One region of the Bradyrhizobium sp. WU425 genome, then DNA from elsewhere that is predicted to be linked to it. Evidence: predicted binding sites of a transcription regulator. Region 1 holds the regulator's gene; each other region holds the start of a gene.
What was found. The regulator PhoB, encoded in region 1, activates phosphate uptake and scavenging genes when phosphate is short. The targets are predictions, from matches to a motif close to TGTCATNNANCTGTCAT.
Positions count from the first base shown of each region.

Region 2: the regulator PhoB is predicted to act here: its motif matches at 1,874-1,890, upstream of BcanWU425_RS01830 (DUF2794 domain-containing protein).
Region 3: the regulator PhoB is predicted to act here: its motif matches at 4,238-4,254, upstream of ugpB (sn-glycerol-3-phosphate ABC transporter substrate-binding protein UgpB).

Region 1 is NZ_CP088089.1:7,596,544-7,602,219, forward strand. It holds gene BcanWU425_RS36160 (aspartate aminotransferase family protein) at 1-463, opposite strand, end outside; gene BcanWU425_RS36165 (GcrA family cell cycle regulator) at 919-1,431, shown strand; gene phoB (phosphate regulon transcriptional regulator PhoB) at 1,679-2,386, opposite strand; gene phoU (phosphate signaling complex protein PhoU) at 2,409-3,125, opposite strand; gene pstB (phosphate ABC transporter ATP-binding protein PstB) at 3,136-3,957, opposite strand; gene pstA (phosphate ABC transporter permease PstA) at 3,954-4,799, opposite strand; gene pstC (phosphate ABC transporter permease subunit PstC) at 4,804-5,676, opposite strand, start outside.
Region 2 is NZ_CP088089.1:376,322-381,997, forward strand. It holds gene acnA (aconitate hydratase AcnA) at 1-349, shown strand, start outside; gene BcanWU425_RS01825 (DUF1223 domain-containing protein) at 584-1,360, shown strand; gene BcanWU425_RS01830 (DUF2794 domain-containing protein) at 1,953-2,321, shown strand; gene BcanWU425_RS01835 (GNAT family N-acetyltransferase) at 2,414-2,944, opposite strand; gene BcanWU425_RS01840 (Bax inhibitor-1/YccA family protein) at 3,173-3,964, opposite strand; gene BcanWU425_RS01845 (ABC transporter permease) at 4,235-5,676, opposite strand, start outside.
Region 3 is NZ_CP088089.1:114,212-119,887, reverse strand. It holds gene BcanWU425_RS00520 (sn-glycerol-3-phosphate import ATP-binding protein UgpC) at 5-1,084, opposite strand; gene ugpE (sn-glycerol-3-phosphate ABC transporter permease UgpE) at 1,090-1,938, opposite strand; gene ugpA (sn-glycerol-3-phosphate ABC transporter permease UgpA) at 1,938-2,819, opposite strand; gene ugpB (sn-glycerol-3-phosphate ABC transporter substrate-binding protein UgpB) at 2,867-4,183, opposite strand; gene BcanWU425_RS00500 (CaiB/BaiF CoA transferase family protein) at 4,404-5,621, opposite strand.

The DNA.
Region 1 (5,676 bases):
GGCCGAAACCTTCGAGATATTTTGCCGATCCCGTTGCGGCCAGCGTCGCCAGCGTGCGGCCATGGAAGGCGCCTTCGAAGGTGATCATGCGATAGCGGTCGGGATGACCCTTTGCGGCGTGATAACGGCGCACGACCTTGATCACGCATTCCAGCGCTTCGGCGCCGGAATTGCAGAAGAACACGAAATCCGCGAAACTTTCATTGCACAGGCGCGCGGCGAGCTTTTCGCCGTCCGGGCTCTGGAACAGATTCGACATGTGCCAGAGCTTGGTGGCCTGCTCCTGCAACGCCGCGACCAGCGCCGGATGGGCATGGCCGAGCGCATTCACCGCCACCCCGGAGGTGAAATCGAGATAGCGCTCGCCATTGGTCGCGATCAGCCAGCAGCCTTCGCCACGCTCGAAACCAAGGTCGGACCTGGCGAAAACGGGGAGCAAATGCGGCGCTGCGCTGTTAGTCATGATGGTCACTTGAATGTTGCGGACGGAGTGAGCGTGCATTGCGCAACGCACCATCGACCGGCCCGGAAAACGAAACGTGCCGCCTCTTGAGGGCGGCACGTGCGACTATCTTAGGCCTGGTGAAACGGGTGTCAATGCCGCCCGGAAAGCCTCGCGAAACGCTGAATCCGTAGTCTTGCGGTGCCGATTTTGCGGGATTTGGCCACGGAACATGTGGAAGCGAGTCGGCGGACTCTTGCGCGGGAGTCACGCCATATTGTAGCGTTTGGATTGTCAGATACGACATCTCGTGCAGTGGTTCTGATCTTTAAGTCCTTATGTACCGGCGTAAACGTTCGGGCGTTCAAGACGCGCCCGGCGAGCCTTAAGGGATTCTGGCGGCACGGGTTTTTGAAGGCTTAGGCATTCGCTGCGAGGCCCCAGGATGGCTGGCGCGCAGCGAGGGAAAGGGTGCAATGACGGTTTTGACCTGGTCCGATGATCGCGTCGAGCAGCTGAAAAAGCTCTGGGAGGCCGGACTTTCGGCCAGCCAGATCGCGGCGGAGCTCGGCAATGTGACCCGCAATGCCGTGATCGGCAAAGTGCACAGGCTCGGCCTTTCGGGCCGCGCCAAGAGCCCATCATCGGCAGCGCCGCGGCCGCGCAAGGCGCGCCCCGCGCAGCACATGATGCGGGTGAGCCGCCCGATCTCGCGCGGCAACACCGCGCTGGCGCAGGCCTTCGAGGTGGAGGCTGAGCCGGATCCGGTCACCTATGACAACGTGGTGCCGATGAGCCAGCGGCTGTCGCTGCTGGAATTGAACGAGGCGACCTGCCACTGGCCGGTCGGCGATCCCTCGAGCCCGGACTTCTTCTTCTGCGGTGGAAGGGCGCTGTCCGGACTGCCCTATTGCGCCCAGCACTCGCGCGTTGCGTACCAGCCGGCGTCGGATCGGCGCCGCGCACCGGTGAAGCCGGGTCCGCGGTAATCACGGCAAGTCGTCGCGCGAAGACGATTCAACAATTTCAGCGTCGTCCCGGCCTAGTGCGCAATTGCGCACGGGGGGCCGGGACCCATACTCCGAGCACGCAATAATCGTGCGGAAGGGGTCACTCCGAGTCTTCGCCAAACCACGTTCGGTGGTTATGGGCCCGGATCAGCGCTCGCTTCGCTCGCTTGTCCGGGACGACGGCTGAGAATGCAGGGACAACTCGCCAACAAACAAGCCTGCAACCCTACACCTGCTCCGCCTTGGCAAACCGATCATCCAGCGCGTAGCCGGCGCCGCGGACGGTGCGGATCGGGTCCTGCTCGCGGCCGAGATTGAGCAGCTTGCGCAGGCGGCCGATATGCACGTCGACGGTGCGCTCGTCGATATAGATGTCGCGACCCCAGACGCTGTCGAGCAGTTGCTCGCGCGAGAACACGCGCCCCGGATGCTCCAGGAAGAACTCCAGCAGGCGATATTCGGTCGGACCGAGATCGATCGGCCGGCCCGAGCGCGCCACGCGGCGCTTGTCGCGGTCGAGCTCGATGTCGCCAAAAGCAAGCACCGTCGCGAGCCGCTCCGGGCTTGCGCGCCGCAGCAGGCCTTTCACGCGCGCCAGCAGCTCCGGCACCGAGAACGGCTTGACGATGTAATCGTCGGCGCCGGTCGCAAGACCCCGCACCCGCTCGCTCTCCTCGCCGCGCGCGGTGAGCATGATGATCGGGAGCTGCTTGGTCTCGGGACGGGTGCGAAGCCGCCGGCACAATTCGATGCCTGACAGGCCCGGCAGCATCCAGTCGAGCACGATCAGATCGGGGATGTGCTCCTTGAGGCGGGTGTCGGCGTCGTCGCCGCGCATCACCGTCTCGACGTCATAGCCGTCGCCTTCGAGGTTGTAGCGGAGAAGCTCGGTCAGGGCTTCCTCGTCCTCAACCACCATAATGCGTGCGCCCATCGGGTCGTCGCTCCCTAAGTCTTCAGGTGTTCGGTACCGTGTTGGCGAAGGTCGTCATGTCGCCCTTCGGCCGCTTGTCGGTGATGGCCTGGCCCTCGATCATGTAGAACACGGTCTCGGCGATGTTGGTGGCGTGGTCGCCGATCCGCTCGATGTTCTTGGCGCAGAACATCAGATGGATGCAGAACGAGATGTTGCGCGGATCCTCCATCATGTAGGTGAGGAGCTCGCGGAACAGCGAGGTGCAGATGGCGTCGACCTCCTCGTCGCCCTTCCAGACCGCCATCGCCGCCGGCAGATCATGCGCGGCATAGGCGTCCAGCACCGACTTGACCTGCTGCTGCACGAGGTCGGTCATGTGCTCGAGGCCGCGGAACAGCTTGAGCGGATGGAAGTCCGTCTCCAGCGCCGCGACGCGCTTGCCCATGTTCTTGGCGAGGTCGCCGATGCGCTCGAGATCGGTCGCGACGCGCATGGCGCCGACGATCTCGCGCAGATCGACCGCCATCGGCTGGCGGCGGGCGATGGTGAGCACCGCACGCTCCTCGATGCGCTTCTGCAGCGCGTCGAGCTCGGTGTCGATGGCGACGACGCGCTGGCCGAGCGGGACGTCGCGGCGGATCAGCGCGTCGACGGACTCGACGATCATGCGCTCGGCGATGCCGCCCATCTCGGCGACCAGGCGAGTGAGTTCCTGGAGGTCGGTGTCGAAAGCCTTTGCGGTATGTTCAGAACCCATGTCGCGTCTCCTAGCCGAACCGGCCGGTGATGTAATCCTGCGTGCGCCGATCTGACGGCGACGTGAAGATCTTGCTGGTGTCGTCGAACTCTATCAGCTCGCCGAGATACATGAAGGCGGTCTTGTCGGAGACGCGCGCCGCCTGTTGCATGTTGTGGGTGACGATAGCGATCGTGTAATCCTCGGACAGCTCCTGGATCAGCTCCTCGACCTTGGCGGTCGAGATCGGGTCGAGCGCCGAACAGGGTTCGTCGAACAGGATCACCTCGGGCCGCACCGCGACGGTGCGGGCGATGCAGAGGCGCTGCTGCTGGCCGCCGGAGAGCGACAGGCCGGAGGCGTTGAGCTTGTCCTTGACCTCGTTCCACAGCGCGCCGCCGCGCAGCGCCTTCTCGACGCGGCCGTCCATCTCGGACTTCGAGATCTTCTCATAGAGACGGATGCCGAACGCGATGTTCTCGTAGATCGTCATCGGGAACGGCGTCGGCTTCTGGAACACCATGCCGACGCGGGCGCGCAGCAAATTGAGGTCCAGCCTGGGGTCGAGGATGTTGGTCTGATCGAGCATCAGCTGACCGGTGGCGCGCTGGCCGGGATAGAGGTCGTACATCCGGTTGAAGATGCGCAGCAGGGTCGACTTGCCGCAGCCCGACGGTCCGATGAACGCCGTAACGCGGTTGGCGCCGAGCGTCAGGTTGATGTTCTTCAGCGCATGGTGCTCGCCGTAATAGAAGTTCAGGTTACGCACGGTCACCTTCGGGGGCGCCTCGGGCAGCACCGCCGCGTGCGGCAGTCCACCGGACGCGCTCATCGACACGGAAAGATCACTCATTTTGCGGTCCTCTCGGCGCCAAGGATGCGCGCGAAAATATTAAGGGCAAGAACGGTCAGGGTGATGAGCAGCGCCCCGCTCCAGGCCAACTGCTTCCAATAGGCATAGGGGCTCTGCACGAAGTTGTTGATGGTCACAGGCAGGTTCGCCATCGTCTTGTTCAGGCCGAGGCTGAAGAACTGGTTCGATAGCGCGGTGAACAGCAGCGGCGCGGTTTCACCGGCGACGCGAGCGGTCGCGAGCAGCACGCCGGTGATGAGACCCGATCGGGCAGCCCGATAAGCGATCCGCTTGATCACCAGCGAACGCGGCAGGCCGAGCGCCGAGGCCGCCTCGCGCAACGCGTTCGGCACCAGCAGCAGCATGTCCTCGGTCGTGCGCAGCACCACCGGGATCACGATGACCGCGAGGGCGAGCGAGCCTGCGATCGCCGAGAAGCCGCGCATCGGCACCACCACGGCGCCGTAGATGAACAGGCCGATGATGATCGAGGGCGCCGAGAGCAGGATGTCGTTGATGAAGCGGATCACCGAGGTCAGCCGGTCGTTGCGGCCGTATTCGGCGAGATAGGTGCCGGCGAACATGCCGAGCGGCGCGCCGATGCCGACGCCGATCACGGTCATGATCAGCGAGCCGACGATGGCGTTGAGCAGACCGCCCTCGTTCGATCCCGGTGGCGGCGTGTTCTCGGTGAACAGCTGGACATTGAGTCCCGCCAGCCCGTTGTAGAGCAGCGTGATCAGGATCAGCGCGAGCCAGGTGACGCCGAAGGCGGTTGCGGCGATGCAGAGCCCGCGGACGACGATGTCCTTGCGGCGTCGGCGTGAATAGATCGGATTCATGGCGCTAATTCCCCGCCTTCTTTTCCAGCCGCATCAGCATCAGCCGCGCCGCTGCGAGCACGAAGAAGGTCAGAACGAACAGCAGGAGGCCGAGCAGGATCAGGCCGGATTGGTGCAGGCCGTCGCTCTCGGCGAACTCGGATGCGATCGCCGCCGAGATCGTGGTGCCCGGCGCAAAGATCGATGACGAGATCCGGAACGAGTTGCCGATGATGAAGGTCACCGCCATGGTCTCGCCGAGCGAGCGGCCCAGCGCCAGCATGATGCCGCCGATGACGCCGACCCGGGTGTAGGGGATCACCACGCTGCGGACGACTTCCCATGTGGTGCAGCCGACGCCGTAGGCGGCTTCCTTCAGGACCGGAGGCACCGTCTTGAACACGTCGACCGAGATCGAGGTGATGAAGGGCAGCACCATGATGGCAAGGATCAGCGCGGCATTGAACAGGCTGAGATAGGACGGGGGACCTGCGAAGATCGCGCCCAGCACGGGAACGCCGTCGAAGATCTTGATCATGAAGGGCTGGAACGTGTTGGCCAGGAACGGACCCAACACGAAGAAGCCCCACATGCCGTAGATGATCGAGGGAATACCGGCGAGCAGCTCGATTGCCATGCCGATCGGGCGGCGCAGCCATTGCGGGCAGAGCTCGGTGAGGAAGATCGCAATGCCGAGACCCACGGGAATGGCGATCAGCATCGCGATGAAGGAGGTGACGAGCGTGCCGTACATCGGCCCGAGCGCGCCGAGCACCGGCGGATCTGCGGAGGGCGCCCAGCGCTGCGTCCACAGGAAGGAGACGCCGTATTCTTTCATCGCCGGGAAAGCGCCGACGATCAGCGAAATGATGATGCCGCCGAGGATCAGAAGCACCGA
Region 2 (5,676 bases), 650 kb from region 1:
GCGCGACTGGGCCGCGAAGGGCACCCGTCTGCTCGGCGTGCGCGCCGTGATCTGCCAGAGCTTCGAGCGCATCCACCGCTCCAATTTGGTCGGTATGGGCGTGCTGCCCCTGACCTTCGAGGACGGCACCTCCTGGTCGTCGCTCGGTCTGAAGGGCGACGAGAAGGTCACGCTGCGCGGCCTCGTTGGCGACCTCAAGCCGCGCCAGAAGCTGACCGCGGAGATTGTCTCCGGCGACGGTTCGCTGCAGCGCGTTTCGCTGCTCTGCCGCATCGATACGCTGGACGAACTCGAATACTACCGCAACGGCGGCATCCTGCACTACGTGCTACGCAAGCTCGCGGCGTAAGCGCGGATTTGTGAACGGTGGCTCACTGCGAAGTGAGTAGTAGGTTACACGAAGGCGGCCTATCACAAGGCCGCCTTCACGCGTTTGCGGCAGGCTTCAGATGGGCCCGCCCGGCACAGAACCTCCCCTTGTACGGTTCTTGGACGGACAACAAATGTGTGAGGCCCGTAAGATTACGGTGACCATCCGGCGGTAAGATTTCCCTCTCACGAGCAATGGTGTGCGGCGTTCGACATGACAACAATGACGGCTTCTCATCTGGTTTCACGCTGGTCCGGTGCCCTCTGGTCGGGAGCTCTTGGTCTCTGTGCAATCGTCGCCGTCATCCGCCCTGCCGAGGCTGATCCTCGCGCCGTTGTCGAATTGTTTACCTCGCAGGGCTGCTCCTCCTGCCCGCCGGCCGACAAGATCATCGGCGACCTCGCCCGCGATCCCTCGATCATCGCGCTGAGCATGCCGATCGACTATTGGGACTATCTCGGCTGGAAGGACACATTGGCCGATTCGCGCTTCTCTGCACGGCAGCGTGCCTATTCGCGCATGCGCGGCGACCGCGAAGTCTACACGCCGCAGGTCGTGGTCAACGGCTCCACGCATGTCGTCGGCAGCGACCGCACCGGCATCGAAAGCGCCATCGGCAAAACCGAGACGGGCACTGGTGTGATGAGCGTGCCGGTGACGATGTCGCTCGCGGGCAAGCAGATCAACGTCTCGGTGGCCGCGAGCAAGGAGCCGACGGCGTCCCACGGCGAGGTCTGGATCTGCTCGATTGCGAAGTCGGTGCCGATCGCGATCAGCCGCGGCGAAAATCGCGGACAGCAAGTGATCTATCACAACGTGGTGCGCAACCTGCTGAAGGTCGGCGACTGGACCGGCCGCCCGGAAAGCTGGACGGTGCCGATCGAGAACCTCACGCGTGACGGCGTCGACGGTGCCGTGGTCTATGTCCAGGACGGCAGCCGGGAGAGACCGGGCCCGATGCTGGGCGCGGCGTACACGTCGCTGCACTGACGCGCACTTCGAATCGTCCGACTCAAGCACACTCTCAATCCTCATGGTGAGGAGGCGCGTCAGCGCCGTCTCGAACCATGCAGGCCCTGCTGAGGCAGCTCGGCCTCGATCCTTCGAGACGCCGCTTCGCGGCTCCTCAGGATGAGGGGAAAGGGTTTTTGCTGAGATGCTGAGATATCCGTCGAGGCAGAAACATCCCGACCCAAACAAATCGACTCAAACAAAAAAGGACCAACTCGCGTTGGCCCTCCTTGTCGTGCGAACAGACCCGATCCTGACGGCCCCGGGGGGCTGGGGGCTGAGGAATCCGGAACCGAAAGGACCGGGTCAACGCACATAGGTCTTTTCGCAACGCAGGGCGGCAGTCGCTTGGCGGAAAAGCGGCGACACTATGATTCCTGCTAACGATCCCGTGACGGTTTGCCGCGACAGAGTTCCACCGCTGCGTGTGGGCGGATTGGCTCCGATTCCAAGGTCCTTCTAAGGGCCCTTGCGGTGGGGAACAGTTGGCGCGATCATGCAACCGTCATGATCCGCGGTCGAGGGACGGTCTTCGCGGACGCGGTCATGCTGATGCGACAGGAGGCGGCCTATGAGTCTGTCGGAGGACACCGATCCGAGCGAACAGCGTGCGGCAGCGCGCCCCGCCGCTTCGAATGCGCAACTGAGCCGCGTGACGTTCAACCGGCTCGAGCTGCACCGTATTCTCAATCTCTACGGCCGGATGGTTGCCGAAGGCGAGTGGCGCGACTATGCCATCGACTTCCTCAGGGATCGCGCTGTGTTCTCGGTCTTTCGCCGCGCCTCGGAAGTGCCGATCTATCGTATCGAGAAGGATCCGCGCCTCGCGCGCAAGCAGGGCATGTACAGCGTGATCTCGGCGACGGGCTTGATCCTGCGCCGCGGCCACGAACTGGAGCGCGTGCTCCTGGTGATCGATCGCAAATTGGCGGTGGTGTAGCAGGGATCCAGTAGCCCGGGCGAGCGTAGCGACATCCGGGTCTTTGCTTGCAGCGTTCCCGGGTATCGCTTCGCTCACCCGGGCTACGGGCCTTACTTCCCCGGCACGCTCTTGGCGCCCTCGCCGAGGCTCCGCTGCATCATTACCGTGTCCAGCCAGCGGCCGAATTTCAGCCCGACGCTGGGATGCGTGCCGATCATTTTGAAGCCGGCCCTGGTGTGCACGCCGATCGAGCCGGCATTGGTGGAATCCCCGATTACCGCGATCATCTGACGGAAGCCGCGTGCCTCGCATTCGACGATCAGCCGCTCCAGCAGGAGCGCCCCGATGCCGCGGCGGTGGAAGGATGGATCGAGATAGATCGAGTTCTCGACCGTGAAGCGGTAGGCCGGGCGGGGCCGGTAGGCACCGGCATAGGCGTAGCCGGCGACGCGCCCGTCGAGGATGGCGACGAAATAGGGGTAGCCGCCATCGATCAGCGTGCGGTAGCGGCGCGTCATCTCGGCAAGGTCGGGCGGCTCCAGCTCGAACGTCGCGGTGCCCTCGCGGACAGCCTGCCGATAGATGGCCGTGATGGCGGGGAGGTCGGCCTCGGTGGTGGGCCTGATATCGGGTGCGGACATGCCGCAAGATTAGAGCCTTCCCGGGGCGGCTGGAAGAGGCAACCGTGCTTCCTCATACTCCGTCCTTGCGAGGAGCCCTTGCGACGAAGCAATCCAGAAATGCACCAGCGGAGGGACTCTGGATTGCTTCGCTGCGCTCGCAATGACGGTGGGTGTTGAGAGGCTCGCCCCAAACAAAAACCCCGGCCTCTCGGCCGGGGGTTGCTGTCGTCCACTCTGGGCTGGCGCTTAGTCGCGCTGGCCGAGGAGCTGCAGGAGCAGCGTGAACAAGTTGATGAAGTTCAGGTACAGCGACAGCGCGCCGGTGATGGCCGCACGCTCTGCGATGTCACCGCCGGCCGAAGCGTAACCGTAGATGTAGTCGTTCTTCAGCCGCTGGGTATCCCAGGCGGTGAGGCCCGCGAACACCAGCACGCCGACCACCGACACGACGAACTGCAGCACCGAGCTCGCCAGGAACAGGTTCACCAGGCTCGCGATGACGATGCCGATCAGGCCCATGAACAGGAACGAACCCATTCCGCTCATGTCACGCTTGGTGGTGTAACCGTAGAGGCTGAGCGCGCCGAAAGTCGCCGCGGTGATGAAGAACACCCGGACGATCGAGGTGTGCGTGAACACCAGGAAGATCGAGGACAGCGAGACGCCCATCAGTGCCGCGAACACCCAGAACAGGATCTGGGCGGTCGAAGGAGCGAGCCGGTTGATGCCTGCCGAGATCACGAACACCATGGCGAGCGGCGCGAGCATGAACAGCCACTTCAGGGGGCTGACGAACATCGCGTAGCCGAACGGCGTCAGGAACAGCTTGCCGACCCGCACGGCTTCCGGGGTCGGAACGTCCGTCACGGCGGCCATGTAGACGCCGAGGGCGGCAAGGCCGGTGATGGCCAGGCCGATGCTCATGTAGTTGTAGATGCGCAGCATGTAGGCGCGCAGGCCGGCATCGACCGTCGCGGCGTCAACACGCCCGGCGGCCCTGCCGAAAGGAGAAGCGTAATTGCGGTCTAGGTCCGACATGGTCGAATTCCCGTTGGTTGGTCCGGTCCGGCATGAGGGTCGCCATGCCGCCGGTTCGTCAAATTCTATCTCGGATACCGATGTCTGCCGACTAAATTTTGGCTAACAATCGGGGCTCCGAACCCATTCGATATGTGGGAAACTAACACATTCGCTGCAACCGTCCACGCGCGGCTGAATGTCGCCCTTACCTGCAATCCAGACGAGCGGACGTGGTTAATCGCTGGAATCGTGCGATTTCGCTCCCGTGCCGCCGCCCGCTACCATTTGTCACAAATTCCGCAACACCGTGGCGGGCTTTTTGTTCAACGCCAGCAGGGTGCCGGCGAGCCCGAGGCCGACCGTGACGACCAAGGCAGCCGCGACCACGCCGGCTGCGCTGCCGCCCTGCCAGACGAAAGTGAGGGTCATCAGCCGGGTCACGATCATCCAGGCCGCGACGCTGCCGGCGAAAACGCCGAAGACCGCGGTGGCAAGCCCGATCAGGAGGTATTCGAGCGCATAGGCGCCGAGCAGCCGCAGCCGGGTCGCGCCCAGGGTCTTGAGGATCACCGCATCGTAGACCCGGTGGCGATGGCCGGCGGCGAGCGCGCCGCCGAGCACCAGGATCGCCGAGATCAGGGTCACCGCGCTGGCGCCGCGGATCGCCAGCGCCAGGTTGGTCACGACCGAGCCGACCGTCTCCATCACCTCGCGCACGCGCACGCTCGTCACCATCGGATAGGCGTCAGCGACCTCCTTGATGATCTTGCCGTCGCCGGCCGCATCGCCGCCGGCTTCCGTCAGCGTCGCGATGTGGGTGTGCGGCGCGCCCTTGAATGCGTTCGGCGAGAACACGAGGACGAAATTGATGCCGAGGCCCTGCCAGTCGATGCTGCGCAGATTGCTGATCTTCGCGGGGATGTCGCGGCCGAGGATATTGACCACGACCTCGTCGCCGACCTTGAGGCCGAGTCCGTCCGCGATCTTCTTCTCCATCGAAACCAGCGGCGGGCCGGAATAATCGGCGCTCCACCACTCGCCCTCGACCACCTTGGAGCCCTTCGGCAGCTCGGCGGTATAGGTCAGGCCGCGGTCGCTCTGCAGCACCCACTCGGAATCGGTGCTGGGCTTGAGCTCCTCGGCGCGGACACCACGGGCTCCGACGATCCGTCCGCGCAGCATCGGCACGTCGTCGACTTTCGCGCCAGGGGCGATCTGGCGCAGGTATGTGTCGAACTGCTCGGCCTGCGTGCTCGGAATGTCGATGAAGAAGAACGATGGCGCGTGCTCGGGCAGCGCCGCCAGGAACTGCCGGCGCAGATTGCCGTCGATCTGGGTGATGGTGACGAGCACGGCGAGCCCGAGCCCGAGCGACAGCACGACCGAGGGCGTCAGCGCGCCCGGCCGGTGGATGTTGGCAATCGCAAGTCGCAGCATCGGCCATCGCGTGCGCGGCAGCCGCCGCGCGATGGTCATCAGCAGGGCGGCAACGCCGCGGAGCAGCGCGAACACGACCACGGAGGAGGCCACGAACACCGCGGCGATGCGCTTGTCGAAGGACAGCCCGATCACGACCGCGATGAGCAGCGCGATCACGACGGCCATGAAGACGAGATAGCTCCAGCGTGGCCGATGCCATTCGGAGCTGATGGTGTCGCGGAACAGCGCCGCCACCGGCACATCGTGCACCCGGCCGAGCGGCCACAGGCCGAAGGCAAGCGCCGTGAGCA
Region 3 (5,676 bases), 390 kb from region 1:
CCGGTCAGGCCTCGATCCGCGTCCGCCCATCGCCGCTGAACAGATGCAGCTTTTGGCGCATTGCTGCGACGCGGATCTTCTCGCCGATCGGCGGCGCCTCTGAGCCGGGAATGCGGACGATGACCTCGCCGGGCGGCAGTTCGCCGGGGTTGGCGGCGATGCGCTGCTCGTCCTGGGCCCGCGTGCCGTAAACGAAGGTTTCGGCGCCGACGCGCTCGATCGCTTCCACGGTGAGCGGAAGGGCGACGCCGCCGGCCGGGGTCTGGTCGGTGATGACGAAATCCTCCGGGCGAATGCCGAGGATGCCGGCGTCGGTGCTGCCGAGCTGCGACTTGATCTCGTCGGCGCGAATCGACATCAGATTCATCGGTGGCGCGCCGATGAAGGAGGCGACGAAAGTCGTCGCCGGCTTCTCGTAGATCGCCAAGGGATTGCCGACCTGCTCGACCTGGCCGCCATTCATCACCACGAGAATGTCGGCGAGCGTCATCGCCTCGAGCTGGTCGTGGGTGACGTAGATCGACGTGGTGTTGAGCCGGCGCTGCAATTTGCGGATCTCGACCCGCATCGCGATGCGGAGTTTGGCGTCAAGATTGGAGAGCGGCTCGTCGAACAGAAACACCTTCGGCTGGCGCACGATGGCGCGGCCCATGGCGACGCGCTGGCGCTGGCCGCCGGAGAGCTGGCGCGGCTTGCGCTCCAGCATCGAGGTGAGCTCGAGCACGCGCGCGGCTTCGTCGACGCGGGTCTTGACCTCAGCCTCCTTCATGCCGCGGTTACGCAGGCCGTAGGCCATGTTGTTGAACACGCTCATATGCGGATAGAGCGCGTAGTTCTGGAACACCATCGCGATGTCGCGGTCGGCGGGCTCGATCTGGTTGACGATGCGGCCGCCGATGTCGATCTCGCCGCCGGTGACGGTTTCGAGGCCCGCGACCATGCGCAGCAATGTCGACTTGCCGCAGCCGGAGGGCCCGACCAGCACGCAGAACTGACCGTCGCCGACATCGACGTTGACGCCCTTGATGGCCTCGAAGCCGCCGGGATAGGTTTTGCGGACGTTGCGCAGAGTGACGTTAGCCATGGGATTTACTTTTCCGTCTCCACGAGTCCGCGCACGAACAGTTTCTGCATCACGACGACGACGAACACCGGCGGCAGCATCGCAAGCACGGCCGTGGCCATCACGATCGGCCATTCGGTCAGCGCGTCGGTGGTGGTGATCATCTTGCGGATGCCGACCTGGATGGTCTGCATGTCGTCGCGGGTGGTGATCAGCAGCGGCCAGAGATATTGATTCCAGCCGAGGATGAAGAGGATCACGAACAGCGCCGCCATGTTGGTGCGCGACAGCGGCAGCAGCGTATCCCAGAAGAAGCGCAAGGGACCGGCGCCGTCGATGCGCGAGGCTTCCAGCAGCTCGTCCGGGACGGTCATGAAGAACTGGCGGAACAGCAGCGTCGCGGTGGCCGAGGCGATCAGCGGCAGTGACAGGCCCGCATAGCTGTCGAGCATGTGCAGATCTGCGACGATCTTGTAGGTCGGATAGATGCGCACCTCGACCGGCAGCATCAGGGTGATGAAGATGATCCAGAAGATCGGCATCCGGAAGGGAAAGCGGAAATAGACGATTGCATAGGCCGAGATGATCGAGATCGCGATCTTACCGACGGCGATCAGCAGCGCCATCACCAGCGAGTTCAGCATCATGTTGCCGACGGGCTCGCGGGTCGAGCCGCTCGTGCCGACGAAGATGGTCTGGTAGTAGACTTCGAAGAAATGACCGCCCGGCAGCAGCGACATCTGCCCGTTGGCGATCAGCGCGTTGTCCTGGGTCGAGGCGACGAACGCGATGTAGACGGGGAAGGCGACGATCGCGATCCCGATCCAGAGGATGATGTGGGCGATGTAGCGCCGGAAGCCCTCTTCCTCGACCATCAGTAGGTCACCTTGCGTTCGACGAAGCGGAACTGGATTCCGGTGAGCACGATGACCATGACCATCAGGATCACCGACTGCGCCGCCGAGCTGCCGAGATTGCCGCCCAGCAGGCCGTCGGAATAGACCTTGTAGACCAGCGTGACCGTCGACGTTCCGGGGCCGCCGCGGGTCATCGTGTCGATGATGCCGAACGTGTCGAAGAAGGCGTAGACGATGTTGACCACCAGCAGGAAGAAGATGGTCGGCGACAGCAACGGGAAGGTCACGGTCCAGAACCGCCGCATCGGACGGGCGCCGTCGATCGCGGCGGCCTCGAACACGCTCTTTGGGATCGCTTGCAGGCCGGCGAGGAAGAACAGGAAATTATAGGAGATCTGCTTCCACGCGGCGGCGAGGATGATCAGCGCCGCGGCCTGGTCGCCGTCGAGCAGCGGATTCCAGTCGACGCCCATATTGCGCAGATAGCGCGAGAGCACGCCGAGCGAGGGATGCAGCATGAAGATCCAGAGCACGCCGACCACGGGCGGTGCCACCGCATAGGGCCAGATCAGGAGCGTGCGGTAGAGCATCGAGCCACGCAGCGGCTTGTCCGCCATCACGGCGAGCAGCAGCGCAAAGGACAGCGACGAGACGGCGATGGCGAACGAGAACAAGAAGGTCCGGACGATCGCCTCGAAATAGGCTGCGTCCTTGAACAGCTCGACGTAATTCTCGAACCAGACAAAGGTGGTCGACAGACCGAACGCATCCTGGAGCAGGAAGGACTGGATCACCGCCTGCAGGGCCGGCCAATAGAAGAAAATCAGGACGATCGCGAGCTGCGGCGCAACCAGCGCGTACGGTAACAGTCTTGACTGGAAGATGGCTTGCTTTTGCATGATGCCAGCAGAGCGGCAGGCCGGGTCGCGGCCTGCCGCTCATTGCCTCACTTGACGGCGGTCTTTTCGAACTGCCGCAGCATCGTGTTGCCGCGCTCGACGGCGGCATCGAGCGCCTGCTTGGCGGTCTTCTTGCCGGCCAGCGCCTGCTCAATCTCTTCCGACCAGACGTCACGCAGCTGCACCATGTTGCCGAGGCGCAGACCGCGCGAATTCTCGGTCGGCTCCTTGTTGGTCAGCTCGAGCAGCGGGGTCTCGAGATAGGGCTGATCCTTGTAGAAGCCTTCTTCCTTCGCCTTGGCGTAGGCCGCCTTGGTGATCGGCAGGTAGCCGGAGGCCTTGTGGATGTAGACCTGGCGATCGGTGTCGGAGAGGAAGGTCAGGAATTTCGCGACGCCCTTGTATTCCTCGGCCGACTTGCCGCCCATCACCCACAGCGAAGCGCCGCCGATGATCGAGTTCTGCGGCGCGCCCTTGACGTCCGGATAATACGGCATCGGCACGGCGGTGAAGTTGAACTTGGCCTGTGCCTTGACGTTGCCGAAGAACGCCGACGAGGTCAGGTAGATCGGGCATTCGCCGGAGGTGAAGCGACCCTCGCCGGTGTTGGTGCGGCCGGCGTAGTCATAGGTCTTGGTCTTCTGCAGCTCGACCAGGGTTTCGAGATGCTTGACCTGAAGCGGTCCGTTGAACTCGAGCACGGTGTCGAAGCCGTCGAGGCCGTTGGCCTTGCTGGCGAGCGGCACGTTGTGCCACGCCGAGAGCTGCTCGAGATTGACCCAGGTGATCCAGGAGCCCGAGAAGCCGCAGGTGTCATGACCGGCAGCCTTCAGCTTCTTGGCGGCCTCGAACGTTTCGGGCCAGGTCTTCGGGATCTCTACGTTCGCCTTCTTCAGCTCGTCGAGGTTCACCCACATCACGGTCGAGGACGAGTTGAAAGGGAAGGACAGCATCTCGCCCTTCGACGTCGAATAATAGCCGGTGATGGCGGGCAGGTAGATCTTGGGGTCGAACTTCTCGCCGGCGTCGGCCATCAGCTTGTAGACGGGCTTCACGGCGCCGGTCGCGGCCATCATGGTCGCGGTGCCGACTTCGAACACCTGCATGATGTGCGGGGCGTTGCCGGCGCGGAACGCCGCGATGCCGGCGTTCATCGTATCGGGATAGTTGCCCTTGTAGGTCGGGATCACCTTGTAGTCGCTCTGCGACGCGTTGAAGTCGGTGGCGAGCTTGACGATGACGTCGTTGTTGGCGCCGGTCATCGCGTGCCACCACTGGATTTCGGTCACGGCCAAGGCCGGCGAGGCCGATAGTCCAACCGTGAGTGCAATAGCGGCAGCCGCTCCAAAATGTCGAAGAGCCATCAAGTAAACCTCCCTTGGGCCGTCAAAAATGATCGCTTGCGCTAGCAGCGCCATATGACGTTCACATGACTGTGTAAGCGGCCGAAACGAAAGCGGCAAGCGCTGGAAAAGGGAAGCCGTCAAATAGGCGAATGCCGCGCGCGCAGCGTCCTCCGTTCGCGGTGCACAGAGCGCCCGCACCGCACTGCGGCATTGCCGTGGGATGTGGAAGGCGAGGGCGCTAGCGCTTGCGCTCGGGGCCGCAGACAGTGCCCTGCTCGACCATCGCGTCGATCTCGGACCTGGAGTAGCCGAATTCGCCCAGGACCTCGGCGGCGTGCTCGCTGAATTTCGGCGGCAGGCGCCGCAGGCTCGGCTTGCTGCGGTCGAGCCGGATCGGCGACGCCACGCCCTTGTACCAATCCTTCTCGATAATGTCGCCGCGCGCGATCGTGTGCGGGTTGGTCAATGCCTGGTCGATCTTCTGCACGGGGCCGGCGGGCAGGCCCGCGGCGAGCAGGCGATTGCACAGCGGCTCGGCCTCCTGCTGGCTGAACACGGCGGCAAGCTCGGCCCGCAGCGCCTCGCGATTGCCGATGCGATCCTTGTTGCGCGCAAAGCGCGGATCGGTGCCGAGCTCGGGCTTGCCGATCTCCTTGGCGAGCTTGCGGAAGGTGCCGTCATTGCCGACGCCGATGAAGATGTCGTCGGTCTTGGTCGGGAAGATCGCATAGGGCACGAGGTTGGGATGCTCGTTGCCGGTGAGCGACGGCGGCTTGCCATGCATGAAATAATTCGCGGTGTGCGGATGCATGATGGCGAGACCGGTCTCGTACAGCGTGGTCTCCAGGAACTGGCCCTGGCCCGAGCGCTGCCGCTCCGACAGCGCCATCAAGATGCCGATCGCCGCATAGAGGCCGGTGCCGATGTCGACCAGCGGCACGCCGATCCGCATCGGTCCGCTCTCGGGCGAGCCGGTCGCCGCGATCATGCCGGTCATGGCCTGGATGATGGCGTCATAGCCGGGATTGCCGCCGCGCGGGCCGTCGGCGCCGAAGCCGCAGATCCGGCAATGCACGAGGCGCGGGAATTTTTCCCGCAACACCTCGTTGCCGATGCCCCATTTCTCCAGCGTGCCCGGCTTGAAGTTCTCGATCAGGACGTCGGCGCTCTCCAGCATCTTGAGCAGCACGGTCCGGCCGCCCTCGGAGGCGAGGTCGAGGCCGATCGAGCGCTTGTTGCGGTTGACGCCGATGAAATAGGCCGCGTCTTCCTCGTGGAAGGGAGGGCCCCAGTCGCGTACCTCGTCGCCTGCGGGCGGCTCGACCTTGATCACGTCGGCGCCATGGTCGGCGAGGATCTGGGTGCAATAGGGGCCGCCGAGCACGCGCGTCAGATCGATGACGCGCAGGCCGCTCATTGCACCCATGGCAGCTCCAGAACTGGCGGCTTCAGTCATGCCTTCGCGTCCCCTGTGTCGATGTGATCACAGGCCTAACGAGGTTCGTCCGAGC